3 regions of the Lysinibacillus sp. G4S2 genome follow, and region 2 is predicted to be linked to each of the others. Evidence: a T-box and tRNA genes for the amino acid it is inferred to sense, from the RefSeq annotation. Region 2 holds a T-box; the other regions hold tRNA genes.
The links. The T-box of region 2 lies ahead of QUF91_RS19740 (valine--tRNA ligase). A T-box ahead of a tRNA ligase gene usually reads a tRNA of that ligase, here a tRNA-Val.
Positions count from the first base shown of each region.

Region 1: it encodes a tRNA-Val, which carries the amino acid that the T-box ahead of QUF91_RS19740 (valine--tRNA ligase) is inferred to sense. The anticodon was not compared.
Region 3: it encodes a tRNA-Val, which carries the amino acid that the T-box ahead of QUF91_RS19740 (valine--tRNA ligase) is inferred to sense. The anticodon was not compared.

Region 1 is NZ_JAUCFJ010000002.1:5,262,077-5,272,021, forward strand. It holds gene glmS (glutamine--fructose-6-phosphate transaminase (isomerizing)) at 1-672, opposite strand, end outside; gene QUF91_RS26805 (type 1 glutamine amidotransferase domain-containing protein) at 1,585-2,106, opposite strand; gene glmM (phosphoglucosamine mutase) at 2,460-3,812, opposite strand; gene QUF91_RS26815 (CdaR family protein) at 4,135-5,268, opposite strand; gene cdaA (diadenylate cyclase CdaA) at 5,261-6,097, opposite strand; gene QUF91_RS26825 (anti-sigma factor family protein) at 6,247-6,873, opposite strand; gene sigW (RNA polymerase sigma factor SigW) at 6,887-7,450, opposite strand; gene rocF (arginase) at 7,584-8,489, opposite strand; tRNA gene QUF91_RS26840 (tRNA-Lys) at 8,784-8,856, opposite strand; tRNA gene QUF91_RS26845 (tRNA-Gln) at 8,869-8,943, opposite strand; tRNA gene QUF91_RS26850 (tRNA-Tyr) at 8,959-9,042, opposite strand; tRNA gene QUF91_RS26855 (tRNA-Val) at 9,057-9,132, opposite strand; tRNA gene QUF91_RS26860 (tRNA-Glu) at 9,206-9,280, opposite strand; tRNA gene QUF91_RS26865 (tRNA-Asn) at 9,396-9,472, opposite strand; gene mbcS (acyl-CoA synthetase MbcS) at 9,741-9,945, shown strand, end outside.
Region 2 is NZ_JAUCFJ010000002.1:3,864,509-3,874,453, forward strand. It holds gene QUF91_RS19725 (RNA polymerase sigma-70 factor) at 1-175, shown strand, start outside; gene QUF91_RS19730 (Rpn family recombination-promoting nuclease/putative transposase) at 883-1,461, opposite strand; gene QUF91_RS19735 (Rpn family recombination-promoting nuclease/putative transposase) at 1,703-2,758, opposite strand; gene QUF91_RS19740 (valine--tRNA ligase) at 2,960-5,605, opposite strand; T-box leader at 5,733-6,020, opposite strand; gene QUF91_RS19745 (hypothetical protein) at 6,071-6,322, opposite strand; gene QUF91_RS19755 (valyl-tRNA synthetase) at 6,571-7,311, opposite strand; gene QUF91_RS19760 (SRPBCC family protein) at 7,593-8,039, opposite strand; gene QUF91_RS19765 (GNAT family N-acetyltransferase) at 8,501-9,013, opposite strand; gene QUF91_RS19770 (phosphotransferase enzyme family protein) at 9,928-9,945, shown strand, end outside.
Region 3 is NZ_JAUCFJ010000002.1:116,981-126,925, reverse strand. It holds rRNA gene QUF91_RS00990 (16S ribosomal RNA) at 1-635, opposite strand, end outside; tRNA gene QUF91_RS00985 (tRNA-Ala) at 781-856, opposite strand; tRNA gene QUF91_RS00980 (tRNA-Pro) at 881-957, opposite strand; tRNA gene QUF91_RS00975 (tRNA-Arg) at 968-1,044, opposite strand; tRNA gene QUF91_RS00970 (tRNA-Leu) at 1,062-1,150, opposite strand; tRNA gene QUF91_RS00965 (tRNA-Gly) at 1,156-1,230, opposite strand; tRNA gene QUF91_RS00960 (tRNA-Leu) at 1,277-1,361, opposite strand; tRNA gene QUF91_RS00955 (tRNA-Lys) at 1,383-1,458, opposite strand; tRNA gene QUF91_RS00950 (tRNA-Thr) at 1,466-1,541, opposite strand; tRNA gene QUF91_RS00945 (tRNA-Val) at 1,545-1,620, opposite strand; rRNA gene rrf (5S ribosomal RNA) at 1,631-1,746, opposite strand; rRNA gene QUF91_RS00935 (23S ribosomal RNA) at 1,860-4,787, opposite strand; rRNA gene QUF91_RS00930 (16S ribosomal RNA) at 4,969-6,520, opposite strand; gene QUF91_RS00925 (hypothetical protein) at 7,367-7,639, opposite strand; gene lysS (lysine--tRNA ligase) at 8,166-9,668, opposite strand.

The sequences.
Region 1 (9,945 bases), 1.4 Mb from region 2:
TATTTTCGTAATTTCAACTTTAGCTTTGTGTACGATTACGACCTCTTTATCGTGTAATTCCACATATTGATCTGTTACTTGTAGCATCGCCATCGCATCTGAAGCTACAACATTGAAGCCATCACCAACACCTACTAAAAGTGGTGATTTGTTTTTCGCAACGAAAATTGTGTCAGCCTCTTCTGCATCTAAAAGAGCTAATGCGTAAGAGCCGTGTAATAAAGATAAAGTTTTGCGGAACGCCTCAGCTGTGCTTAGACCTTCTTTCACAAATAGCTCTACTAATTGCACGATAACCTCTGTATCTGTATCAGATTTCATCGGAATGCCTTTTAAATAAGTTTTTTGTAATAAATGATAGTTTTCAATAACACCATTATGCACTAGCGTAAAACGTCCTGATGTACTTTGATGAGGGTGCGCATTTAAACGGTTTGGCACACCATGAGTTGCCCAACGTGTATGACCAATACCAATTTTAGCAGCAACGTCTTCGTCTACAGCTTCACGTAAATCTGCAATACGTCCTTTTTCTTTGAAGACTGTTACACCTTCTTCATTGCGTACTGCAATACCCGCTGAGTCATAGCCACGGTATTCTAGTTTCTCTAAACCTTTTAATAAAATTTCCTTTGCATCTGATTCACCAATATATCCTACAATTCCACACATAAATTTCTTATCCTCCGATATTGTCAATTTGACGCAATGACAAATTTGACCTCTACCTATCGAATTTTTTTATGAATGTAAAAGCCATGCTTAATTTTTTAATAAAATAAGCATACAAATACATGCACATTATCAACATTCAGCCGTCTGAATAGTTATCGTTCGATACGAGAGGTTTCTCTATTTATCTATTGCTTTAACTATACCTTCTCCATTTTCTGTACATTCAATCACTCAAATGCTTTCAAAATGAAAAGTGACAATCGGGTATGTCGATCGGGAGGCATCCGCCGAATTTTCGATAAACCTCCACCTCGTCTGCTGAAGATACTTTCGTCCAATTTCTTCAGCTCAGGCGCTATAATTGTTTTCCGCTTTTGCGCTTTCTTCCTTCCCTCCTTATGCGCTCGTTAAATGATAAGGTCGGACCTCATCTTCAACTTCACTATCATACTCAATCATATGCTATACGTCAAATTTTCGTTATAAAAAACACCTACTTATCCTCCTTTTTAGTGACAAAATGTAGACAAACATCTGCTATAAAACAACAATTGGAAATTCCTATTAAAAATATGATGCTAAGTCTCTGCGCTCTAGCAATCTTTTTCTCTTAGAAGGAAATAAAATTCGCCAGTAACTTTGAGGAATCTGAGGATTTAAATGATGCTTTCAGCAGTATTACGAAACTCGTAATCCCGCAGATTTTGAGGCGATTGGTGGATTCCTGTTTTTAGGATTAAGTATCGGGGGATTAATTGGCTTTCTAACAGGTGGTGGCTATGAAGCATTTACACTGTTATTGGACTTGGGCAAACTACCAATGCCATTATAGCGTTAAAAAGAAGTAGGGTTGTTGTAATAAAATTTAGTACTTAAAGGCACAGGTAAATTCGCTTGTGCCTTTTATGATTAATCTTCTTTACTTTCCAATAATTTTACGATTTCTCGATTAAATGCCGGCAGATCCTCCGGTGTACGACTCGTTACTAATTGTTTTTGGCAAACAAATACTTCCTCGTCATGGAATATCGCACCCGCATTTTCTAAATCTACTCGAATCGATTTGTAGCCCGTTGTGTCTCGACCATTTAATGTTTTTGCTGTAATGAGGAGTTGAGGTCCATGACAAATAGCAAAGGTCGGTTTCATATCATCCATAAATTCCTTTACAAATGCCACAATACGATCATCAACGCGTAATACATCCGGAGAAAAACCACCTGGGATGAACAAGGCATCGAATTCAGAAGCCGTTACCTCATCGATAGCTTTATCAATTTTTACCTTCTCTCCATGTTTACCCTCTACCTCAATGCCAGCTGTCGTATCAATCGTAATTAGTTCATGACCTGCCGCTTCTAATGCTCCCTTTGGACTCGTAAATTCAGCGTCCTCAAACATATTAGTAATCACTGTAGCAATTTTAGCCATTACAATACAACTCCTTGTTAATGTGACTCTATACTAATGTTCCCATTCTCTTCAAAAACATTCATTTCGTCGGCGAGCTTTCAATACTTCCAAGCACAAAGGCATTCTATCCGTCACTTTTGCTTTTCTATCCATCATTTCGATAGTTCTATCCACAACTTTCGCTTTTCTATCCATCACTTTCTTGTGCCTAATAAAAAAACCCGACTTCCTATTAAAGGAAATCGAGTTAATCAATATCGCCTTGGCGTAATTGTTGCTGTCGCTTCGCTTTCGCGCAGACAAACAATGTGTCCGGAGGCTTTATCTTCATTCAGTAGGCGTTTATCACCAACGGAATGAAGATAAACTGTTTATTCTGTTAAACCCATTTCAGCACGGACAACATCTGCAATTCGCTCTACGTAACGCTCGCAGTCTGCCTCTGTAGCCGCTTCCACCATTACTCGTACAAGTGGCTCTGTACCAGAAGGACGCACTAGAACGCGACCGTTACCAGCCATCTCTGCTTCTACCTCAGCAATCACTGCAGCAACCTTTTCATTCTCCGTCACGGCATGCTTGTCTGTTACACGTACGTTGACTAAACGTTGTGGGAAAATTTTCATTTCAGATGCAAGCTCTGACAGCTTTTTGCCTGTAGCTTTCATAATGTTGACAAGCTGAATACCTGTTAATAAGCCGTCACCAGTTGTATTAAAGTCTAGGAAAACAATATGACCTGATTGCTCGCCACCTAAATTATAATCATTAGCACGCATTTCTTCTACGACATAACGATCACCTACAGCTGTTTGTACACTATGCATATCATTATCTTCAACAGCTTTGTAGAAGCCCATATTACTCATAACAGTCGACACGATTGTTTGCTTTTTCAAACGACCAACTATATTCAAATGCTTCCCAATGATGAACATAATTTGGTCACCATCAACAATGGTACCTTTTTCATCTACTGCGATTAAACGGTCACCATCGCCATCGAATGCTAAGCCAACATGAGCACCCTTTTCTGTAACAAATTTAGCTAAGCCCTCTGGATGTGTTGAACCAACACCGTCATTAATATTTAAACCTGTTGGTGAGGCACCCATCGTTGAAATATCAGCTTCTAAATCTGCAAATAGATGTGTAGCTAGTGAAGACGTAGCACCATGTGCACAATCTAATGCTACATGGATACCATCAAATTCTTCATCCACTGTTTGTTTTAAGTATTGAATATATTTTTGTCCACCTTCGAAGTAGTCGCTTACAGATCCTAAATCTGCCCCGATTGGACGTGGCAATGTATCCTCTTGTGCATCTAGTATCGCTTCGATTTCAGCTTCTTGCGCATCTGTTAGCTTAAAGCCATCAGGACCGAAAAATTTAATACCATTGTCAGCAACTGGGTTATGTGAAGCTGAAATCATGACGCCTGCATCTGCGCTCATAATTCGAGTAAGGTAAGCCACACCTGGTGTAGAAATAACACCAAGACGCATCACCTCTACGCCGATTGATAAAAGACCAGCTACAAGTGCACCTTCAAGCATTTCGCCTGAAATACGTGTGTCACGACCGATTAAAACCTTTGGACGGTCAGTTGCATCCTTCGTTAAAACATAGCCACCTACGCGGCCAAGTTTAAATGCAAACTCCGGTGTTAATTCACTATTCGCGACGCCACGGACGCCATCTGTTCCAAAATATTTACCCATTTTGATTATTCTCTCCTTCAATGCAAGACGGAGGTCATGCTTGTCTACACTGACAACTAACTAGACCGCTCATCTGCTTACTTTTGGAAAAGTCTATTTTCGTTCATTTACTGGTAACTATTAATTATGCCCCTATGCAAATTTTATCCGGCTTGTAATGAGTTACACTTTCTAATCAGCACAGATTAATTTAGCATAGGGTATTTTGATTTTAGCCTGAGTACTTTGTTTTCGTTAGTGTTTCAAAACCGAAAATGAATACCCTTACCAAAAGAGAACGAAATCTCTACTGAATCAAAATAAAATTATAGTCAGTTATTGTTTAAGAATCAATATCTTCTGTTTTCTCAGTAGGCGTGTGATCCTCAGTAGGAGTGCTAGATTCCTCTGATGGAGGCGCCGGATTAGGATTAGGCTTAGGTTTAGTATCAGGTTTAGTATCTGGCTTAGTGTCAGGTGTTGGTGTAGGAGCAGGTGTTGTAGTCGTTGTTGTAGTCGTTGTTGTTTTTTCCTGCTCTACCTGCGAAATATCTGCTTTCACTTTAATTTTCGGATCAGATACTTTTGTCACACCTTTTGGTAATTTCACATCAAATTCATAAGTTTTTGATTCTGTAATTTTTGATAGATCCACCTCTATTGGTATTGCCGTTAAAGCATCTAAGATAGATTTTCTACCATACACTTTCACCATTGTAGGACTAAATGTTAATTTATTGACGGTAATACCATCCGCCGCTTTCCCTACTTCCTTAAGCACAACAGGCAACTCTCTACTGTATGCTCCAATATCTACTTGTACCTTCACCGTTTCTGGTTCAATCTTCACATCTAACTTATTTAAATCACGATCTAGTACTTTAACTGTCGCTTCCTGTGAGAACGGTTCTTTCAGGCCTTGCTCACCCGTTACAGTAGCTTTTACAGAGCTAATATTTTTAATAATACTTTTGGCACCTGTAACATACACCGTAGCTGGATTAGCAGTCATGCCCTTTAATATATAGCCTTCTTCAATTAAACGTTGATTCATCTCAGGGTCAACACGAAATTCCTGCGTGACCTTTTCCTCAATATTTACCTTTACAGTCGCTGGGTCTAATGTAACTTGCAACTTATCAGAAATATTCTCGTACTTCAGCTCTACGTTATGTTCACCAATTAGTAATTTACTTAAATCTGCGAATACGGAGAAATCCTTCGCTGTCTGTGCTTGTATAACAAGTGGCAACGGACCTTTTATCGTAACATCCACGGTCTTTGGTATGCCAGTAACAATGAGGTTCTGATCATCATAAAAAACATCTACTGGTACATCGCGAATTACCGCTGTTTGCTCATTTATTATTGTTTTATTTGAAGAAGACGATTCAGTACGTACGGAGAAAAATAGCAAAATAGCTAGAAATAATGCGATGATTCTTAACACCCGAGGGCTATCCATCATTTTATCCATTCTTTTTCCCCCTCCAAGTCAACTTAGAGGATGCATTTGATTCTTGCACTGCTCCGAACCACATTTTACGTAACAGTTCTTCGAATTCCTCTAGAGAAAGATTTCGATGTAGATTACCATTCAGTGAAATACTAATGGCGCCAGTTTCCTCTGATACGACAATAGTAATAGCATCTGTCACTTCACTTAAGCCAAGTGCGGCACGGTGGCGTGTCCCAAGCTCTTTGGAGATAAACGGGCTTTCAGAAAGCGGTAAATAACAAGCTGCTGCCGCTACTTTATCTTTCTGCATAATAACCGCTCCATCATGAAGTGGTGTATTAGGTATAAAGATGTTGATCAGTAACTCAGATGAGATATCAGCATCTAGACTTATACCTGTTTCGATATATTCATTTAGACCAGTTTCTTTCTCAATAGAAATTAACGCCCCAATACGACGTTTGGCCATATAACTAACAGATTTCTTCATGGCCTCAATAAGTCTCGTTTGCTCTTCCTCCTCTTGACTAGTTGAACGTTGGAATAGCTTTCCTCGACCAATTTGTTCAAGACCACGTCTTATCTCAGGTTGGAATATGATAATAATCGCCAAGAAACCGAACTCGATAACTTGCTTTAGCATCCAACCTAATGTTTGTAACCCTAAATAATCAGTAGCGATACGCGCAATAATAATTACGAAAATTCCTTTTAATAATTGGACAGCCTTCGTACCTTTAATGAGGGTTAAAATTTTGTAAACAACGTACCAAACAAGCAGTACATCTATGAAGTTAATAACAATATTCACGGGTGTTAAATCAGCGAATTGTTCGATAATTTGCATGTGGCATCCCCCACTTTTCATTGCGAATCCATACACATTTAAGTATAGCACATTCTTAACAAATGTAACTTTTTTCAAATAAAAAGTCTACTCAAAAGAGTAGACCTTTCAGCCTCTCACGTGCACTATCTTTTAGGACGTATAGAGTGTTATTTAGTTGCTTGTTTCTCATCGAATGTCATGGCATCCTTTACTGAATTTTTGATCGTATACCAGAGCCATTCGAATGCTTCGTCAATTTCCTCTATTTTACCTGAAACAACTGCTGAAGATGCCATATATTGTCCGTTAATAACTGTGACATTGCCATCCACTTCACCTTCAACAATTAAATCACCATTTTTAACAACAATGTCGCCTTTGACAACTTCCCCCTCCGGCACAATAACCGTCTGTCCTTCAACAACTAGGTTTGGTTGTTTAGTCACGGAGAAATGCTGGTCATCCATGAAAGTACCAAGTAAAGTTGCACTCATGAATAAACAAAAAACTGCTGCTGCCACAAAGAACGGATGCCGGCGAATCCATTTTTGCATGCCTACACGACTTTTGGGTTTCGGTAAACGAGCCATCACGGCTGCTTCAAAATGCGGAGGTGCTGTAATATGGGAAGCACTCTTCACAAAGGCGATTGTTTCACTCAATTCCTGCATCAATTGTTTACAATCACTGCATGTGTGCAAATGTTGTTTTAACTCTTGCTCATGCTCACGACTAATGTCACCATCTAAATAATCATGCATATAGTCTATTATATGCTCTGGACAAGTATTCATGACGCTTCCCCTCCTACAGATTGTTTAATTGCTTACGTAATGCTTCACGTCCGCGGTGAATTCTCGTTTTCACCGTTCCAAGAGGCATATCTAAAATCTCACTAATTTCCTGCAAAGATAATTCTTCAATATATTTCAATACTATAACCGAACGATATTTATCCGGCAAACATCCAATCTCATATTGAATTCGATCTTGTAGCTCCATTTGCTCTACCTGTTCCTCTGGTAGCTGGTCATCTGCTGCGATTTGCGAATACATATCAAGCCCCTCTGTACCAGCTACTTCCGCATCTAAATAGTAATCCGGCTTTTTCTTCCGAATACGGTCTATGCAGAGGTTTGTCGCTATGCGATAAAGCCACGTCGAAAATTTTCTTTTCTGATCAAAAGTATGCAAGTTCATATAGGCACGAACAAACGCTTCCTGTGCAATATCCTCAGATTCTTGCTTGTTCGATAACATCCTATAGCATACTTGGTACAGTTTGTGCTGATAGAGACTCACAATATCGGCAAATGCGTTTTGATCGCCTTTAAGCACTTGTTTTATTTTCTTGTTTACTAACGCATCCATTGTGTTGATTTCTCCACCTTTACAACTGTCTTATACTATACGACCCATTTATAAGAAAAGTTTCATTTTATTATTAATTATATCAAAAAATTTTTATACATTGTGGCAATAGGCAAATTTTTGTTAAATTTCTTTAAACTAGTGTTTCACCAAATAAAGAACCCATTAATGCAACGGCAACATCTGCTGTTCTATTCTTTTCATCTAAAATTGGATTAACCTCAACAAATTCTGCAGATGTTAGCATACCTGACTCCTGAATCATTTCCATCGCTAAATGACTTTCTCGATACGTAATACCACCAGGTACAGGTGTCCCCACCCCTGGAGTATACAGTGGATCTAACCCATCTAGATCGAGTGATAAATGCAGACCATCTACATTGCGCTCTCTTAAATAGGAAAGAGCATCTTCCATTACACGCGTCATACCAAGACGATCTACCTCGTGCATTGAGTACACCTTGATTCCTTGCTGACGAATCAATTCACGCTCACCTGGATCTACAGAACGTGCCCCAATAATAATGACGTTTTCAGGTTTAATTTTCGGTGCATAATTACGAATTTGCACTAAGCGTTCATGACCTAGTCCAATGCTAACAGCTAACGGCATCCCATGTATATTACCAGACGGTGTCGTTTCAGGTGTATTTAAGTCAGCATGCGCATCAAACCAAATAACGCCTAAGTTTTTGTAATGCTCCCCAAGCCCTGCAAGCGTTCCAATAGCAATACTATGATCACCACCAAATACAAGTGGAAACTTCTTCTGTTCCACCGCTTTATTTACATTATTTGCTAATAATGTACTTACATCAATTACTTCCTCTAAATTCAGTAGTTGTTTATCGACAATAGTGCCCTCTTGTTTCTGACTAACACGTATATCCCCTTGATCATGTACTTCATGACCAATTGCTCCCAAGCGTTCTACTACACCTGCATAGCGGATAGCACTTGGCCCCATATCGACTCCTCTACGTGTTTGTCCATAATCAGTTGGCACACCAATAATAGAAATATTTAGTTTATTCATTTTTTCATACCCCCTTTAAGTTGTAAGACTATTGTAAAGCCTATATCCACCTTGGCTCAACCTAACAACTTTCTGCATATTTATACAATTTAAATGGTATGAAGGTATATGAAGCTGCGGAACGCGAGTCCCCTGGTCGCATTCCGAGCAAAGCGGAGCGGAATGTGCAGTCAAGCACATATTTCGGTGAAGAGCCAGAAAAAAGACATAAAAAAATCTCCTGCTGTTTTCAGCAAGAGATTAGTATCTGTAGTTAATGTAACACTTTTGAATATGTATTATTTTATAAAAAAGTGAGCCATGAAGGACTCGAACCTTCGACCCTCTGATTAAAAGTCAGATGCTCTACCAACTGAGCTAATGGCTCATAAAAGAAAAATGGCTGGGGTACTAGGATTCGAACCTAGGCATGACGGAATCAAAATCCGTTGCCTTACCGCTTGGCTATACCCCAATCATTTATAAAAACTGGTGGAGGGGGACGGATTCGAACCGCCGAACCCTAAGGAGCGGATTTACAGTCCGCCGCGTTTAGCCACTTCGCTACCCCTCCGAAATAACACATTATGGTGGAGGATGACGGGCTCGAACCGCCGACCCTCTGCTTGTAAGGCAGATGCTCTCCCAGCTGAGCTAATCCTCCATAGAAACAGGTGTGTATTTCTTAACAGTTTATATTCTTTTTAAGCCTTTGCATTACTACAAAGTTTTTAAAATGGTGACCCCTACGGGATTCGAACCCGTGTTACCGCCGTGAAAGGGCGGTGTCTTAACCACTTGACCAAGGGGCCATCTATTAACGTCTCAAACAAGACAAGATTTATTGTAACACTATTTGCTTATTATTGCAACACTTTTTTGTAACTTTTTATATGTATAACTTCAACTTAAAAATGGGCAAAAAAATGGCTCCGAAGGCAGGACTCGAACCTGCGACAACCTGATTAACAGTCAGGTGCTACTACCAACTGAGCTACTTCGGAACAATAGTATTCAATTTGGTTTTTAAAACCTCTCAAGTACATTTATTATTATAGCAACCATTATAAATTATGCAATACTTTTCATGAAATTTTTTATATTTTTTGTCGAAGTTTTCCTATACATTAACTAATACGATAATAGTTCTCTATTTAATCTAATATTTCTGTCTTATGTACAAAATATTCTTGCTGTATATTATTGTAATTGTTAAAATAGAAATAGTTTTATGAATTTTCTATTAGATTTATTTGGGGGAGGAATGTTCACATGGTAACAAATGATTTAATTGCACCAGAATTTTATAATATTACAGAGGAATTGGAGAAATTTTCTCAAGATAGTAATCGTCAAGCAATACGATGGCTAAATACTCAACAAGAGCGCCGAACAATTTCCTATGTTGAGCTTGTACAAAAAATGAATCAATACGCGCATGCCTTTACGAAGAAGGGGCTTCAAAAAGGAGATCGCG
Region 2 (9,945 bases):
CTCCATTATGCAGGTAGAGGTCAATGGCAGTACTGGTATTGTAATCATGAATGAGGAAAAAGTTATTGCTGTCATGAGTTTTGAATTTGAAGGAAATAAAATAAAATCCATATTTTCTATTCTAAATCCTGATAAATTGAGTTTTATTCATACACAAACTAGAAAAGGATTGTAAAGAACATGGTACTCAAATCGTTCTTTTGTCATACTTATTGGACTCTAAAATGAAACGAGTGGTATACATGAGAATCTTCATTATACAAGAAAATATTACCATACCCCTTTGGATGGATCAGTCAAAGGGGGTATGTACGTTTAACGATGTCATTACATAGCACATATTTCCAGCACCTTGTTTCTTCAAGGTCTGAATTCGGTTTAGGTATCTCAAACATTAATTCTGTACGAATGAAATTATTTCTTCTTCCAAAGACATCATTGCGTTTTTGTGGTGAAGAAGGTTCTAATAGTACTCTCTTTCCTGAATTCTTTTAACGAAAAATGTTTTAATAATTATTTCTTCAATTTCTTTATTCATTTACCTCCCACAATTTTTATTTAACTATAATTACCCACCCATTGTGAGTACAACCTCTTCATACAGATAGGTAAGCCTTGTGGTAAAAAAGAGGATAGATAGAGCGAATTTATTTAAGCTCTTCTATCCTTTTAATTTTTATACATATAATGTGTGACATTAAATAAGAATGCACTATTTTAAATAGTTTCAGCGTAAAAACTTGACTTTTAATAAAATCAAGCACCAGGTAGCTTTTTTCTGTGAAAAAAAACTTTTCATCGTTGGGTTGGGAGTTCGGAAACTCATGAAAGTTTTATTACGAAAAGTGAATAGACAAAATATTCAGTCATGCTTTATATGTGTTAATCTTGCGGTAAATCTAGATCCTTTATTCTTTCAATTTCTTCTCTCGATAAGCCTAATAAATCCATTATTTCTTCAACCGTTTCATGTCGTTGCAGCAATTTTTTCACTAACTCTATTTGCTCTTTTTTACGCCCTTGCTCTAGTCCTTCTTTTATTCCCTCTGTTTTTCCTTGTTCTCTTCCCTTATTGATTCCATCAATGTAGCGAGCTTCTTCATCTAGGATATACTTTAAACGAGATTGATAAGCAAGAATTGTTTCAGGGGATTGACTGATTTCTTCCCATGTATCAAATGCTGCACGTAAGTTTTCATCCTCCATCGCTAACTCCTCCAATTCACGATATATCTCTGCATATACTTTCTTATTACGACCATCGACCATACCAAGTAATAACAACCATCGAATTAATATATCATCGAGAGCATTCAACTTTTCTTCATACCAAAGCGAAATAAACTTGTTTATCTCTATAAAGTGAATTTCCATCACATCTTCTTCTGGCATTAGTCTTGATAATGTTGTGTCTTCATGTAGATGATAAGTACTATGATACGCTTTTTTATCTTTAAACATCGTAAAATAAAAACCTTTTCCATCTATGCTATATGTTTTAAGCGGTGTAAACCTTTTATAATAATCATACATAAAAATAGTATTGGCGATGGCTACATCTAATCTCGTCCATTTCTTAACATAAAAAACTACCTAACGTCCGAGCATCAGGTAGCATCAATTTTATGAAAAAAACGATAGATAAGAAATTTACTTTCACCATATTTATACTTACTAATTTTCTTTTAATGGTTTTAAATGCTTATTCTAGAGGTAAATTTAGACTTTTTATTCTCTCAATTTCTTCTCTCGATAAGCCTAATAAATCCATTATTTCTTCAACCGTTTCATGTCGTTGCAGCAATTTTTTCACTAACTCTATTTGCTCTTGTTTACGCCCTTGTTCTAGTCCTTGTTCTAGTCCTTGCTCTAATCCTTGTTCTAGTCCTTGCTCTAATCCTTGTTCTAGTCCTTGCTCTAGTCCTTCTTTCATTCCCTCTGCTTTCCCTTGCTCTCTTCCCTTGTTTATTCCATCAATATAACGGGCTTCTTCATCTAGGATATACTTTAAGCGAGATTGATAAGCAAGAATTGTTTCAGGGGATTGACTGATTTCTTCCCATGTATCAAATGCTGCACGTAAGTTTTCATCCTTCATCGCTAACTCCTCCAATTCACGATATATCTCTGCATATACTTTCTTATTACGACCATCGACCATACCAAGTAATAACAACCATCGAATTAATAGGTCCTCAAGAGCATTCAACTTTCCTTCATACCAAAGCGAAATAAACTTGTTTATCTCTATAAAGTGAATTTCCATCACATCTTCTTCTGGCATTAGTCTTGATAATGTTGTGTCTTCATATAGATGAAAAGTATTGTGATAATTTTTGTTGTCTTTAAACATTGTGAAATTGCAAATATTGATTGTGATTGTTGGGCGTAACTCACTATAGCCCATCCCTCTAACTAGTTGCGACTCATACATTTTTGCCCAATAATATAATGTTCTTTTTGTCATATCATGCTGATTAGACAGTTGAATTTCCACATTGATGAAGTCACCATTTTGTGTTTTCACAAGAATATCTAGTCGGGATTGTTTATCGTCCTGATATTCACCGCCCAATTCATGTTTAAGGAATGTTACTTCTTTAATAGTGTCTCGTCCTGTAAGTTTAAGTACCGCATTCAAAAAAACAACTGTAATTTTTTTATTCTTTTCATTTCCGAACATTTGCTTGAAGGCAAAATCAACCTTCAAATCAAAAAACTTTTCTAATGGAATTCTTCGCATTGCTTTTCGATTCATCAGGTATCACCCCTTTTTTATTACTATCATTATAGCATGGGCTTACTATTAGACCACTATAAAACATCAACAACGAATTATGTTATTCACAAAATCTTAAATAGGAATAAATAGCTCCATTACAAAGTCTTCGGAAGGTAATTTATATAGTTTAGAACAAAAAAACAACGGATGACTTTATCGCCATCCGCTGTCTCAAACTTACATATTTTTTAGTTCTTCTAAACGTTTTAATACAACCGCATGTTTACTTTCGTAATCGGCTAATTTTTCACGCTCTGCATTAACTAAGGCTTCTGGAGCTTTGGATACGAATTTCTCATTCGATAACTTACCAGTAACAAGCTTCACTTCTTTTGCCCATTTTTCTAATTCTTTTTCAAGACGAGCAATTTCTTCGTCTAAGTTAATAAGTCCAACAAGTGGTAGGAATAGCTCAGCTCCAGTTACTACTGCTGTCATCGACTGACCAGGAGCCTCTAAGCCTTCGCCAATTGTTAGTGACTCTGGATTACAGAATTTTTCTAAATATGCTTTATTTGCATTAAGTACTGTAACCGTTGCTGCATCCTTCGCTGAAATATATAACGGCACTTTTTTGCTCATTGGTGTATTAACTTCCGCACGAATATTACGTACTGAACGTATAATATCCATTAGGAGCTTCATATTGTCTGCTTCCTCTGCAAAATGAAGATCCGTGCGTACAGTTGGCCATGCTGCCACTGTGATTGATTCACCTTCATGAGGTAAGTGCTGCCAGATTTCTTCCGTAATGAACGGCATGAATGGATGTAATAGACGCATCGTTTGATCTAAAACATAAGCTAATATAGAACGAGTCGTTTTCTTAGCTGCTTCATCATCACCATTTAACGGTAATTTAGCCATTTCAATATACCAAGAACAGAAATCATCCCAAATGAAATTATAAAGTTCGCGGCCAACTTCGCCAAACTCGTAGCGTTCTGCGAGAGATGTTACACGTTCAATTGTTTCATTTAAGCGAGTTAGAATCCATTTATCGGCAACTGATTTTTCACCAGTTAAGTCGATTTCATCATATGTCATACCTTCCATATTCATTAAAGCGAATCGAGACGCATTCCAAATCTTATTTGCAAAGTTCCATACGGATTCTACTTTTTCGGTTGTATAGCGTAAATCTTGACCAGGTGAAGACCCAGTAGCTAAGAAGTAACGTAATGAATCGGCACCATACTGATCAATAACGTCCATAGGGTCTACGCCATTACCAAGTGATTTACTCATCTTGCGTCCTTCACCATCACGTACTAAACCGTGAATTAGTACATCTTTGAATGGGCGCTGACCTGTAAATTCAAGACCTTGGAAAATCATTCGAGATACCCAGAAGAAAATAATATCATAGCCAGTTACAAGTGTACTTGTTGGATAGTAACGTTTATATTCTTCATTTGTCTCATCTGGCCAACCCATTGTTGAAAATGGCCATAGCGCTGACGAGAACCATGTATCTAATACGTCTTCATCTTGCGTCCAATTTTCTGCATCTGCTGGTGCTTCTGTTCCTACGTAAATTTCACCTGTTTCATTGTGATACCAAGCAGGAATTTGATGACCCCACCATAACTGACGAGAGATACACCAGTCACGGATATTTTCCATCCAGCGAGAATATGTGTTTTCAAAACGAGACGGTACGAAGTTTACTTTTCCTTCCTCATCTTGTTGAAGGGTAAGTGAAGCATCAGCAAGTGGTTGCATTTTAACGAACCATTGTGCTGAAAGATATGGCTCTACAACAGCACCAGAACGTTCAGAGTGACCTACTGAATGTGTATGTTCTTCAATACGAATAAGCACACCTGCTTCTTGTAAATCAGCTACGATTTGCTTACGGCATTCAAAGCGATCCAACCCGTTATACTTGCCAGCAAGCTCGTTCATTGTACCATCTTCATTCATAACAAGAATGCGCTCAAGGTTGTGGCGGTTACCAACCTCAAAGTCATTAGGATCGTGTGCTGGTGTCATTTTTACAACCCCAGTACCAAATTCCATATCTACGTAGTCATCTGCTACGATAGGAATTTCACGACCAACAATTGGTAAAATCACTGTTTTACCGATTAGGTGTTGATAGCGCTCATCTTTCGGGTGAACAGCTACCCCAGAGTCACCTAGCATTGTTTCAGGACGTGTAGTCGCTACTTCCACATATCCTGAGCCATCAGCTAATGGGTATTTCATGTGATAGAAAGCACCTTGAACATCTTGATAAATAACTTCAATATCTGATAATGCTGTTTTTGCAGCAGGGTCCCAGTTAATAATACGCTCACCACGATAGATTAAGCCTTTTTCATATAATTGTACGAAAACCGTTTTAACTGCATCAGAAAGACCTTCATCAAGTGTGAAACGCTCGCGAGAATAATCTAATCCAAGACCAAGCTTCGCCCATTGATCACGAATATGCCCAGCATACTCTTCTTTCCATTCCCATGTTTTTTCGAGGAATTTTTCACGACCTAAATCATAACGTGTAATATTATCTTCTCGTAGTTTGGCTTCTACTTTTGCTTGTGTCGCAATACCTGCATGGTCCATTCCTGGTAACCAAAGTGCATCATAACCTTGCATGCGCTTCATACGAATTAAAATATCTTGTAATGTTGTATCCCAAGCATGGCCAAGATGTAGTCTACCTGTTACATTCGGTGGTGGAATAACGATTGAATAAGGTTCCTTTTCACTAGTAGGCTGCGCCTCGAAAAATTTTCCTTGTAACCACCATTCATAACGACCCGCTTCAATGGACTGTGGATCATATTTTGTAGGCATTGAAATGTTTTCTGTCATTTTGACTCCTCCTGTTGACTTATTAATTTTATCGGTATGAGATCGTACCAATCATTCTGTTTTTATGTCTCATACTGAGGCACATTTACCAGAAGATTTAATGAAAATAAAAAAAACTCCTAACGTCAAAAAGGACGAAGGAGTTTAAATTCGCGGTACCACCTTTAATTCCAGCAGAGGCGAGTTAAGCGGTCACTATACACACATTTCATCAAGAAATAGAATACACTACTTGCTTAAGCCTTTTACTACTGGCTCTCAATTCGGTAACGGTGTTTAACCGGCTTTAACTACTGTTAGTTCACTAAAGCTGCTCGAGGGCTACATTCAATTAGGTACATATAGAAACTTCTCAGCTACCGTTTCCTCTCTTAAAATGTACGACTAATTTACTCTTCCCTGTCATAGCATCTATATTTGACTTTTTCACATTGTACCGCAGAATCGTACAGATTTTCAAGTGGTTTAGTCATTTTTTAGAAGTAATTCAAAATCAATTTCTCCTTGGTGTAATTGTAGCTGACGCTTCGCTTTCGCTACAGAAAACATTTGTTGCTGTCGCTTCGCTTTCGCACAGAAAACATTTGTTGTTGCTGACGCTACGTTTGCATTACGCTTTCGATACAGAGAAATTACCACAGGACGTGGCGTTCTTAAACTGAGTTCCTCTATTTCAGTAGGTGTTAGACACCCACTGAAAAGGAACCACACCCGCAATCATCTAACACCTTCAGAGGTAGGAATCTTCTACTGAATGAAGATAAATAGAAAAGGAAGTGAAAATTCAAATGCGACGACGCCGTAAGTATAATCCTTGGCTTTTACCACCATGGCTACGACAAGTTCGTTTTTATTGCAGAGCGATTATTGTGCCAATTTGTGCTTTTCAATTTATACGTGTCATCATCATTCCAACATCCGGCGATTTCATCATCCTATTGCTTCTGCTACTTCTATGCTATTTACTATTGAATGATATTCTTTGAAACACGTACCTTTAGTGGTGTATATTCTTCTGTTAAATCCCAAATCATTGATGGAACTTCATGCCATGAGCTAGATTCACGGACTACAATATGACTTGAGGATTCTCTCAACACTGTTTTTTGCTCAACTGAGTTAGGCTTTTGTGCTGAAGCTACTACAGCTTCAGACTTTTCCTTTTGTACTGAAAATGCTACAGCCTTTGATTTTTCCTCTTGTATAGAAGCAACTACAGCTGCAGGTTGTTTTACTTGTGCGGTTTCTTCTACATGTGTAACCTTCTCTATTCGAGCTAAGGCATTTGCAGTGACAGACTGTTCTTCTAATACATGAGCTTTTTCAAATGTTTGCTCAGGCTCATTAAAAATACTTGTAACCGTCCATTCAAGCTGACACATTTGATTAGTCAGTGTAGGTCTAATGTCCTTTACCATTAAATCTTCAATAGTCGAATCTTTTGGTAAATCTACATTTAAAGGAACTGCATACTCAAAATAACCAGTATCTCCTTGAATATCAAGTGTATCGATTTGTACTAATTCTTCATTACCCGTGAAAACTTGCATGTCTCGAAAATCAAAGCGAACATGTGCGGTGATGTGATAAATACCCATTAATCGTAATGAATCTTCTAGCTGCATTGTCTGCCACCGCGGCTTAATTTGCACAGCTGCTATTTCTATTGGATAGCCATAACCAGGAAAACTAAAAGTTTCGCTCATATTCCACGTTTTGTGTTCGATAATAATCCCTCCCCTTGCATCATATGAAGCTTCGGAGGATAGTATGCTATAGGTTACGTAATAAAATCACCACATGATAACGAAAAAATTTTTTCTACCTTTCTTTATAACTAACATTTTATTACTTACAAAAGCTTAGTTGACGCCCCCAGGAAAGCGCCTGGCAGGAACGAAAATCAACCCACTTTATGGTGAAGAGCCTAAAAAAGGCATACTAGAAAATTCTAGCATGCCTTTTTACTGTTGTCTCAACAGCGTAATTATACATTCACCAATTTGATTTTATTTGCTACACGATCTGTTAACATTTGTGTTGCTTTTGGTACGATTGGCTTAAAGATTGGATTTAAAACAGGACCAGCTAATCCTCCTGCTGTTACTTCTAAGAAGCCTGTCATTTTTGTATTTTCTGCATCAATGCTTTCCGCAAGGAAATAACCGTTTCCAGAAAAGTTATCAGACAGTCCTTTTAATTCGAATGTTACTTTTGAAGGCGCTGCCCATTCTAAAATAGTAATCTCTACTTGTACTGTTTTTTTCAGAACACCAACGTTGCCTTTAAACGTCCATGTTGAATGTTTTTCATCAATCATTTCATGTGCATTATAACCTGGGACAAGCTTCGCCCATTTTTCCATATCACTGACGAAATCCCATACATTTTCAATTCCTACGGGTACTTCGACCATATGTGTGCCTGTTGCCATATCAATTCACTACTTTCTTTTACGAATAGCTATATTATATACGATTTCGCCCACAATTTGGCTATGCTGAAAGTTATAATTTTAATAAATTTTTTCAAGTAGTAACGATTATTTTCATTCATTGATACTCCAATGAACTTTTAACGGGTAAAAATAAAAAAACATTGCAGACGAAGGCATGTTGTATAACTTTATCAACAAAAAACTAACATGCCAGAAAATACTTCTAGCATGCTAGTTTGTAACCATGCTCCTATTGCCCATTACACGCACTTCCGATACGTCCGTAAAATACTTAGAACAATAAAAAAAGGCCCATCACCAAAAGTTGTGATTGACATTCGGTAAATTTTACCATGTATATAAATGGTGAAGATCCTAAAAAAGAGAGCCGTTATAGCTCTCTAAAAACAATTAATATCTATTTATCCAATCCATACAAAATGCGCCGTTATAGTTAGTTATTTTACAAATCTATACATCAAAATGTCGTCTATGTATTCATCATTGTCTAATTTTACTTCTCTAACTTTACGACCTTCTTCAAGAAAGCCCATTTTCTGATATAGTTTAATGGCATTTTCATTTGTTGAAAAAACACCTAAACAAACTTTCTCAATAAATGGATTAACAGTTGCCCAATCAATTAACTTAGTTAACAATAAAGTACCTATTCCTTGACCCCTTATGTTGGAATCGACCATCATCCCAAATGATCCTGTATGGGAAATTCGTTTTCTTGGTGGCGATTGAAACATTAACCACCCCACTATTTCTCCTTCTAATTCAGCAACGAAAATCACATCACGTTCATTCACCTGTTTTTGTTCAATCCATTTCTCTTGCTCTTCAACAGTTTGATTAAATTCTTCTAGTGTGGTTAATAAATATTTCTGTTCTGTTAAAACTTGCAGTTGAATTTTCAACATTTTTTCTGCATCAGAAACTAATGCTTCTCTCACTATTAGACTCATTCTTTTACCTCCCTATACCGCTTCTTAATTACAAAAAATCCCTACTTTTTTAGTTTACATAGCTACTCATTGAAATGCACCACTTAATCACTGAAATTTACGCTCAAGTCAATTGTTCTTAGTGTGCCAAACTTTTGAAACTTTTGTTGATTTCATCATTTGTGATTCCAATAAATTAGTCACAATTTACCATTTATCTACCAACTCAAACTTTACTGTGTTACGATTATCTATAGACGTAATTTTCAGTTAGTAAAGAAAAAGCACTTCTTTTAAGGGAGAATATTTCATGATGAATATATTATTTAAATTATTTACAGTTATATCGTGGATATATTGTTTGGGACTTATTTTATTCCGTTTCCCTAATGATACTTTTGTAATGCGTATGGTTACTGGTATAATGTCGATGGTTTTTTCTTGTAGTCTACTGTTCTTTTTGTTAAAAATTATTGATAACAAGAAACAGAAAAAAATAGAGGTGAATTAATAATCATTTGGAGCTTTTATCAACTTTTCGACAATCAATACAATAGCCAAAGCTACATCAATCAAGGGCTTGTTAGTAAAATTACACATTAAGTCTTTTGTTATGCCTTCACAGACTACCTGAGCGCAATCCACGCAAACAAGTTATAAGTCTATCCGATACTCGAATCCTCTGAGAGCTGTTCTGCGGGATTTAACAATGCACGTCAGCTTACTGATGCGCTACCGCAACTTCATCATACCTTTCTTTATAAGCTTACACACTTCTTTACACCAACATTTGGAAATATGTTACACTATTCCAAACAACTAATTATTCAATTATTCAACAACTAACGGAGCAGGATTATTAAAATTTTTATTCCGAATATAGAATATGTTAGCTTAACGATTTTTGCAGGTTATTAGAATTAAAGAAGGGGTGAATAATTTTGGTACAAAAG
Region 3 (9,945 bases), 3.7 Mb from region 2:
CACGGTTGAGCCGTGGGCTTTCACATCAGACTTAAAGGACCGCCTGCGCGCGCTTTACGCCCAATAATTCCGGACAACGCTTGCCACCTACGTATTACCGCGGCTGCTGGCACGTAGTTAGCCGTGGCTTTCTAATAAGGTACCGTCAAGGTACAGCCAGTTACTACTGTACTTGTTCTTCCCTTACAACAGAGTTTTACGATCCGAAAACCTTCTTCACTCACGCGGCGTTGCTCCATCAGGCTTTCGCCCATTGTGGAAGATTCCCTACTGCTGCCTCCCGTAGGAGTCTGGGCCGTGTCTCAGTCCCAGTGTGGCCGATCACCCTCTCAGGTCGGCTACGCATCGTCGCCTTGGTGAGCCGTTACCTCACCAACTAGCTAATGCGCCGCGGGCCCATCTTATAGCGACAGCCGAAACCGTCTTTCAGTGTTTCACCATGAGGTAAAACAGATTATTCGGTATTAGCCCCGGTTTCCCGGAGTTATCCCAAACTATAAGGTAGGTTGCCCACGTGTTACTCACCCGTCCGCCGCTAACGTCAAAGGAGCAAGCTCCTTCTCTGTTCGCTCGACTTGCATGTATTAGGCACGCCGCCAGCGTTCGTCCTGAGCCAGGATCAAACTCTCCATAAAAAGAAATTTGATTAGCTCAAATTGTTTTGCTGGCATCATGTTTGATGTCCAAAATTTTGTTTTGTTCACTAACTCAAGGTTAGCTACTAAAAACTTTATTGATTACGTTTTGCTTGTTCAGTTTTCAAGGTTCATTAAAGTTAAATGGTGGAGCCTAGCGGGATCGAACCGCTGACCTCCTGCGTGCAAGGCAGGCGCTCTCCCAGCTGAGCTAAGGCCCCATAGTTAATATTATTTTTAGGAAATGGTCGGGAAGACAGGATTCGAACCTGCGACCCCTTGGTCCCAAACCAAGTGCTCTACCAAGCTGAGCTACTTCCCGTTTGTTATATTGGCGCGCCCGACAGGAGTCGAACCCATAACCTTCTGATCCGTAGTCAGACGCTCTATCCAATTGAGCTACGGGCGCTAATTATTAAAATAAAATGGTGCCGAGGGCCGGAATCGAACCGGCACGGTAGTCACCTACCGCAGGATTTTAAGTCCTGTGCGTCTGCCAGTTCCGCCACCCCGGCACATTTGGAGCGGAAGACGAGGTTCGAACTCGCGACCCCCACCTTGGCAAGGTGGTGTTCTACCACTGAACTACTTCCGCATGTGCATAAGATTTATTTATCCTGGCAATTATTAAATTTAAAATATGGTGCGGGTGAAGGGAGTCGAACCCCCACGCCTTGCGGCGCTAGATCCTAAGTCTAGTGCGTCTGCCAATTCCGCCACACCCGCATATTTTGTTGGCAATTTAAATGGTGAGCCATGAAGGACTCGAACCTTCGACCCTCTGATTAAAAGTCAGATGCTCTACCAACTGAGCTAATGGCTCAAAACTATGGTGCCGGCGATAGGAGTCGAACCCACGACCTACTGATTACAAGTCAGTTGCTCTACCAACTGAGCTACACCGGCAAATGGTGGAGGATGACGGGCTCGAACCGCCGACCCCCTGCTTGTAAGGCAGGTGCTCTCCCAGCTGAGCTAATCCTCCTGGGTATTATGCCTAGCGATGTCCTACTCTCACAGGGGGAAGCCCCCAACTACCATCGGCGCTAAAGAGCTTAACTTCCGTGTTCGGTATGGGAACGGGTGTGACCTCTTTGCCATCATCACTAGACTATTTTAAAGACAAGATTTATTATAACATATTTCGTTATAATTGCAAGCTTTTTTTAAAACTTTCTTGTTCTTTCAAAACTGGATAAACGTGCATTGAATGTTTCAAACATTGTGGTTAAGTCCTCGATCGATTAGTATTCGTCAGCTCCATGTGTCACCACACTTCCACCTCGAACCTATCTACCTCATCGTCTTTGAGGGATCTTACTTACTTGCGTAATGGGAAATCTCATCTTGAGGGGGGCTTCATGCTTAGATGCTTTCAGCACTTATCCCGTCCACACATAGCTACCCAGCGATGCCTTTGGCAAGACAACTGGTACACCAGCGGTGTGTCCATCCCGGTCCTCTCGTACTAAGGACAGCTCCTCTCAAATTTCCTACGCCCACGACGGATAGGGACCGAACTGTCTCACGACGTTCTGAACCCAGCTCGCGTACCGCTTTAATGGGCGAACAGCCCAACCCTTGGGACCGACTACAGCCCCAGGATGCGATGAGCCGACATCGAGGTGCCAAACCTCCCCGTCGATGTGGACTCTTGGGGGAGATAAGCCTGTTATCCCCGGGGTAGCTTTTATCCGTTGAGCGATGGCCCTTCCATGCGGAACCACCGGATCACTAAGCCCGTCTTTCGACCCTGCTCGACTTGTAGGTCTCGCAGTCAAGCTCCCTTGTGCCTTTACACTCTACGAATGATTTCCAACCATTCTGAGGGAACCTTTGGGCGCCTCCGTTACCTTTTAGGAGGCGACCGCCCCAGTCAAACTGTCCGCCTGACACTGTCTCCTACCCCGCTAAGGGGCATGGGTTAGAATTTCAATACAACCAGGGTAGTATCCCACCGACGCCTCCTTCGAAGCTGGCGCTCCGAGATCTCTGGCTCCTACCTATCCTGTACAAGTTGTACCAAAATTCAATATCAGGCTACAGTAAAGCTCCACGGGGTCTTTCCGTCCTGTCGCGGGTAACCTGCATCTTCACAGGTACTATAATTTCACCGAGTCTCTCGTTGAGACAGTGCCCAGATCGTTACGCCTTTCGTGCGGGTCGGAACTTACCCGACAAGGAATTTCGCTACCTTAGGACCGTTATAGTTACGGCCGCCGTTTACTGGGGCTTCAATTCGCAGCTTCGCTTGCGCTAACCACTCCTCTTAACCTTCCAGCACCGGGCAGGCGTCAGCCCCTATACGTCACCTTACGGTTTTGCAGAGACCTGTGTTTTTGCTAAACAGTCGCCTGGGCCTATTCACTGCGGCTCTCATGCGCTTGCACGCTCAAGAGCACCCCTTCTCCCGAAGTTACGGGGTCATTTTGCCGAGTTCCTTAACGAGAGTTCTCTCGCACACCTTAGGATTCTCTCCTCGACTACCTGTGTCGGTTTGCGGTACGGGCACCTCTCACCTCGATAGAGGCTTTTCTTGGCAGTGTGAAATCAGGAACTTCGTCCATACGGACTCGCCATCACAGCTCAACGTTACAGTGTGCGGATTTGCCTACACACACGCCTTACTGCTTGGACGCGCACAACCAACGGCGCGCTTACCCTATCCTACTGCGTCCCCCCATTTCTCAAACGGTGAGGAGGTGGTACAGGAATATCAACCTGTTGTCCATCGCCTACGCCTATCGGCCTCGGCTTAGGTCCCGACTAACCCTGAGCGGACGAGCCTTCCTCAGGAAACCTTAGTCATACGGTGGACGGGATTCTCACCCGTCTTTCGCTACTCATACCGGCATTCTCACTTCTAAGCGCTCCACCAGTCCTTCCGATCTGACTTCAACGCACTTAGAACGCTCTCCTACCACTGACATCATAGATGTCAATCCACAGCTTCGGTGAATCGTTTAGCCCCGATACATTTTCGGCGCAGCGTCACTCGACCAGTGAGCTATTACGCACTCTTTAAATGATGGCTGCTTCTAAGCCAACATCCTGGTTGTCTGTGCAACGCCACATCCTTTTCCACTTAACGATTACTTTGGGACCTTAGCTGGTGGTCTGGGCTGTTTCCCTTTTGACTACGGATCTTATCACTCGCAGTCTGACTCCCGTGTATAAATATCTGGCATTCGGAGTTTGTCTGAATTCGGTAAACCGGGATGGCCCCCTAGTCCAAACAGTGCTCTACCTCCAGTATTCTCATCACGAGGCTAGCCCTAAAGCTATTTCGGAGAGAACCAGCTATCTCCAAGTTCGATTGGAATTTCTCCGCTACCCACACCTCATCCCCGCACTTTTCAACGTGCGTGGGTTCGGGCCTCCAGTAAGTGTTACCTCACCTTCACCCTGGACATGGGTAGATCACCTGGTTTCGGGTCTACGACCACGTACTAATTCGCCCTATTCAGACTCGCTTTCGCTGCGGCTCCGCCTTCTAAAGCTTAACCTCGCACGTAATCGTAACTCGCCGGTTCATTCTACAAAAGGCACGCTATCACCCATTAACGGGCTCTAACTACTTGTAGGCACACGGTTTCAGGATCTCTTTCACTCCCCTTCCGGGGTGCTTTTCACCTTTCCCTCACGGTACTGGTTCACTATCGGTCACTAGGTAGTATTTAGCCTTGGGAGATGGTCCTCCCGGATTCCGACGGAATTTCACGTGTTCCGCCGTACTCAGGATCCACTCAGGAGAGAACGAACTTTCGACTACAGGGCTTTTACCTGCTCTGGCGGACCTTTCCAAGTCGCTTCATCTAACTCGCTCTTTTGTAACTCCGTATAGAGTGTCCTACAACCCCAAGAGGCAAGCCTCTTGGTTTGGGCTCTTCCCGTTTCGCTCGCCGCTACTCAGGGAATCGATTTTTCTTTCTCTTCCTCCAGGTACTTAGATGTTTCAGTTCCCTGGGTCTGCCTTCAAGACGCTATGAATTCACGTCAAGATACTACGCGATTAAACGTAGTGGGTTCCCCCATTCGGAAATCTCCGGATCAAAGCTCACTTACAGCTCCCCGAAGCATATCGGTGTTAGTGCCGTCCTTCTTCGGCTCCTAGTGCCAAGGCATTCGCCGTGCGCCCTTAATAACTTAACCAAGTTATTAAGCCTATAAAAAAACTTAAAAAATTAATGTGTTTGTTACAATTTCAATGTCGTTTTATCCAGTTTTCAAAGAACAAGTTTTGAAGTGTTTCATTCGTAAGAATGAACCTTCAAAACTGAACGCAAAACGTAATCTTACAAACCCTAGGTTTGTATTCCGAAAATATCCTTAGAAAGGAGGTGATCCAGCCGCACCTTCCGATACGGCTACCTTGTTACGACTTCACCCCAATCATCTATCCCACCTTCGGCGGCTGGCTCCAAAAGGTTACCCCACCGACTTCGGGTGTTACAAACTCTCGTGGTGTGACGGGCGGTGTGTACAAGGCCCGGGAACGTATTCACCGCGGCATGCTGATCCGCGATTACTAGCGATTCCGGCTTCATGTAGGCGAGTTGCAGCCTACAATCCGAACTGAGAACGACTTTATCGGATTAGCTCCCTCTCGCGAGTTGGCAACCGTTTGTATCGTCCATTGTAGCACGTGTGTAGCCCAGGTCATAAGGGGCATGATGATTTGACGTCATCCCCACCTTCCTCCGGTTTGTCACCGGCAGTCACCTTAGAGTGCCCAACTAAATGATGGCAACTAAGATCAAGGGTTGCGCTCGTTGCGGGACTTAACCCAACATCTCACGACACGAGCTGACGACAACCATGCACCACCTGTCACCGTTGTCCCCGAAGGGAAAACCATATCTCTACAGTGGTCAACGGGATGTCAAGACCTGGTAAGGTTCTTCGCGTTGCTTCGAATTAAACCACATGCTCCACCGCTTGTGCGGGCCCCCGTCAATTCCTTTGAGTTTCAGTCTTGCGACCGTACTCCCCAGGCGGAGTGCTTAATGCGTTAGCTGCAGCACTAAGGGGCGGAAACCCCCTAACACTTAGCACTCATCGTTTACGGCGTGGACTACCAGGGTATCTAATCCTGTTTGCTCCCCACGCTTTCGCGCCTCAGCGTCAGTTACAGACCAGAAAGTCGCCTTCGCCACTGGTGTTCCTCCAAATCTCTACGCATTTCACCGCTACACTTGGAATTCCACTTTCCTCTTCTGCACTCAAGTCCCCCAGTTTCCAATGACCCTCCACGGTTGAGCCGTGGGCTTTCACATCAGACTTAAAGGACCGCCTGCGCGCGCTTTACGCCCAATAATTCCGGACAACGCTTGCCACCTACGTATTACCGCGGCTGCTGGCACGTAGTTAGCCGTGGCTTTCTAATAAGGTACCGTCAAGGTACAGCCAGTTACTACTGTACTTGTTCTTCCCTTACAACAGAGTTTTACGATCCGAAAACCTTCTTCACTCACGCGGCGTTGCTCCATCAGGCTTTCGCCCATTGTGGAAGATTCCCTACTGCTGCCTCCCGTAGGAGTCTGGGCCGTGTCTCAGTCCCAGTGTGGCCGATCACCCTCTCAGGTCGGCTACGCATCGTCGCCTTGGTGAGCCGTTACCTCACCAACTAGCTAATGCGCCGCGGGCCCATCTTATAGCGACAGCCGAAACCGTCTTTCAGTGTTTCACCATGAGGTAAAACAGATTATTCGGTATTAGCCCCGGTTTCCCGGAGTTATCCCAAACTATAAGGTAGGTTGCCCACGTGTTACTCACCCGTCCGCCGCTAACGTCAAAGGAGCAAGCTCCTTCTCTGTTCGCTCGACTTGCATGTATTAGGCACGCCGCCAGCGTTCGTCCTGAGCCAGGATCAAACTCTCCATAAAAAGAAATTTGATTAGCTCAAATTGTTTTGCTGGCATCATGTTTGATGTCCAAAATTTTGTTTTGTTCACTAACTCAAGGTTAGCTACTAAAAACTTTATTGATTACGTTTTGCTTGTTCAGTTTTCAAGGTTCATTTCGTTGTCGTTTTGTTTTGACAACTTTTATAGTTTAACATTTTTCATTTTCGTTGTCAACTCTTTTTTCAAAAGTTTTCCAACTTCGTTTCAGAAGTTAAGTGACAACTCTTATATAATATCATTCTCGAATTTCGATGTCAACATCTTTTTTAATGTTTTTTCGAACTCGTTTTTGTTTCTTGCGTCGTCTTAACGACAAGTAATAATTTATCACGAATCTAATACATTCGCAAGTGTTTTTCCGCTATAAAATTATCTTTTTTATAAATCTTGAATTAGTAAGCTATTTTACGATTTTTCGAGCACCAAATAACTCTTGTAATCTCCTAGCATACCACTTTATTTGTTTTACTATACATCTCTTTCTTGAAAATCTCAACAAACTAAACAAGAAGAGTCTTACTTCTATTAAAAATATAGCCCCTTTTTAAGGATACTTTCTCAAGCTTTCTTTGAAAAACATCTAAGATCCTACACATTAGAATGCATCATCACCCTTCTAACACGTCATTTACATATTGCACTAACCAATACTCAATCAAGAAAAAAGGAGCCAAAGTGATTCTCCTACACCTCGACTCCTACTTATTCATGTTTGTTACTTCTTTATTGTTCCGCTTCATAATAAGATATAATACTTGTTCCCTTTTCAATGCGGAATTCAACATTGTTTTTTAAAACTTAAATCTAAAAATCTACTAATTTAAATTAATTATCTTGTTTCTCAACTATATCCAGGCACCAAGAGAAATTATCCCACGCAGAATACCAGCCACTGAAGATTTCGGAAGAATCATCCCAACGGACGTCAAATTTCTTCTGACCGTTTATATCCACTAAATATAAAGATAGGGTCGGATCTATCTTAGAAACTGCTAATTTCATACCATTTTCAAGTTCTTCTTCAGTTAACTGAACATCTGAAACTGAACGTAGCTGCGCCTGTTCAAATACATGTTTGTTAAAGATTTTATAATTCATTATAAGCCTCCAATAAAACTTCTATTAATGTCTATTTCTACTTTATCTGCAAATTATAGAACTCTTAAAGTATACCCTATATTCATTTGCCGTTTAAACACCTTATTAATTCTTTTCAATTTAAACTTTTTAAACATAAACCAATTAATACTAAATCATCGCTTCAGATGCAAACCAGGAATCTCGCCCTAGCATTCCACCATACCGACTCCGACTTTCATTCATTTCTCACCGAATGAAGCCATTGTATATTCTATTTATAGCTATACTCTATTCTTTCACCAAGGAAAATGTCCAGTATTATTAAAGACATTAGAGGCAGTCTGAACCTACCTAATCAATTATACCTCGGCATAGTTGCGTCTAGATCATTAATTTGAAATCCAAATTTATCAGGGCATCGTTTAATTTAACTTTCAAAAAAACAGGAGCCTCAGTGCATCTCCTGCACCTCGGCTCCTGCTTATTCACAATTGTCCACTATAATATGAAGCAATTCTTTTTCATTGCGCTATTCATAAAACAACTATTTAGTAATATGACGCATTGTTGGGAATAATAATACATCACGAATTGATGGTGAATTTGTAAGAAGCATAATTAAACGGTCGATACCAATACCTAATCCACCTGTTGGAGGCATACCATATTCCAGCGCTTCAATGAAATCGTTGTCCATTTCGTGCGCTTCATCGTTACCAGCTGCTTTTTCAACTAGCTGAGCTTCAAAGCGTTCACGTTGATCGATAGGATCATTTAGTTCTGTAAAGGCATTTGCGTGCTCACGGCGAACGATAAATAATTCGAAACGGTCAGTGAAACGCTCGTCCTCTGGATTTTTCTTCGCTAGAGGCGAGATTTCCACTGGATGGCCATAAACAAACGTAGGCTGAACAAGAGTCTCCTCAATCTTTTGCTCGAAGAACTCGTTAATAATATGTCCTACCTCATGTGTTTCTTTAACCTCTACTCCATGTTCTTTAGCAAGTGCTTGAGCTTGTTCCTTAGTCATAGGCTGCCAGAAGTCTACACCTGTAGCTTCTTTTACTGCATCTACCATATGAACTCGTTTCCAACCTACAGCAAGGTTAATCTCATCTTCACCGTATTGAACTGTGGTAGTACCCAAAACTTCTTGAGCTACATGAGCAATAAGGTTTTCTGTTAGAGACATAATATCTTTGTAGTCTGCATAAGCTTCATACAGCTCTATCATTGTAAATTCAGGGTTGTGGCGTGTTGAGATTCCTTCATTTCGGAAAACACGACCAATTTCATACACTTTCTCTAGTCCACCTACGATTAAACGTTTCAAATGCAGTTCAATAGCAATACGCATGTATAATTCCATATCAAGCGCATTGTGATGTGTAATAAATGGACGAGCCGCTGCACCACCAGCAATTGTATGAAGCATTGGTGTTTCTACTTCTAAATATCCTGTGTTATCTAAATAGTTGCGGATAGCACGGATGATTTTAGAACGTGTAATAAATGTTGTTTTACTATCCTCATTCGTCATTAAATCTAAATAACGTTGACGATATCGTTGTTCAACATCTTGTAAGCCATGGAATTTTTCTGGCATAGGGCGTAGAGCTTTTGATAGGAATGTAAACTCTTCAGCCTTTACTGAAAGCTCTCCTACTTGCGTTCTGAAAACATTACCACGAATCCCTACGATATCACCTAGGTCAGCTTGTTTAAATAATTCATACGCTTCTTCGCCAACGTGATCTTGACGAACATAAATTTGAATTTGGCCACCTAGATCTTGAATATGTGCAAAGCCAGCTTTTCCTTTACCACGTTTCGTCATAATACGACCCGCAATAATAACCTCTTGTAGGTTTTCCTCTAGCTGCTCTTTTGTTTGATCTGCAAATTGTTCACGTACTTCTGTTGATAAATGAGTACGTTCAAAACGACTACCAAATGGATCTTGACCATTTTCTCGAATAGCTGTCATTTTTTGGCGTCTCACCAAAAGCTGATCATTTAATTCTTCTATGTTTGACACTTGTTTCACTCCTTATTAAATTGTCCGCGTTACGTTTACGTCCATAATATTTCTATTGTACACAATTTTATTGCTGTAATCATCTGTTTCGACGTAATTTTCCATAAGAGGAGGAATAATTTATAATTCTAAAAACTAAAGTTAGCAGAAAAGTAGGCGTCTCAAAACCAACTGTGAGACGCCTTTTCAACGTAATCAATTATGCCTCGGCATAGAATCGGCTTTGTGCTTAGGCGTGCGTGATCCAGGTCAGTTAGCCGTTATCGCATGGATGTGATGATTTTAG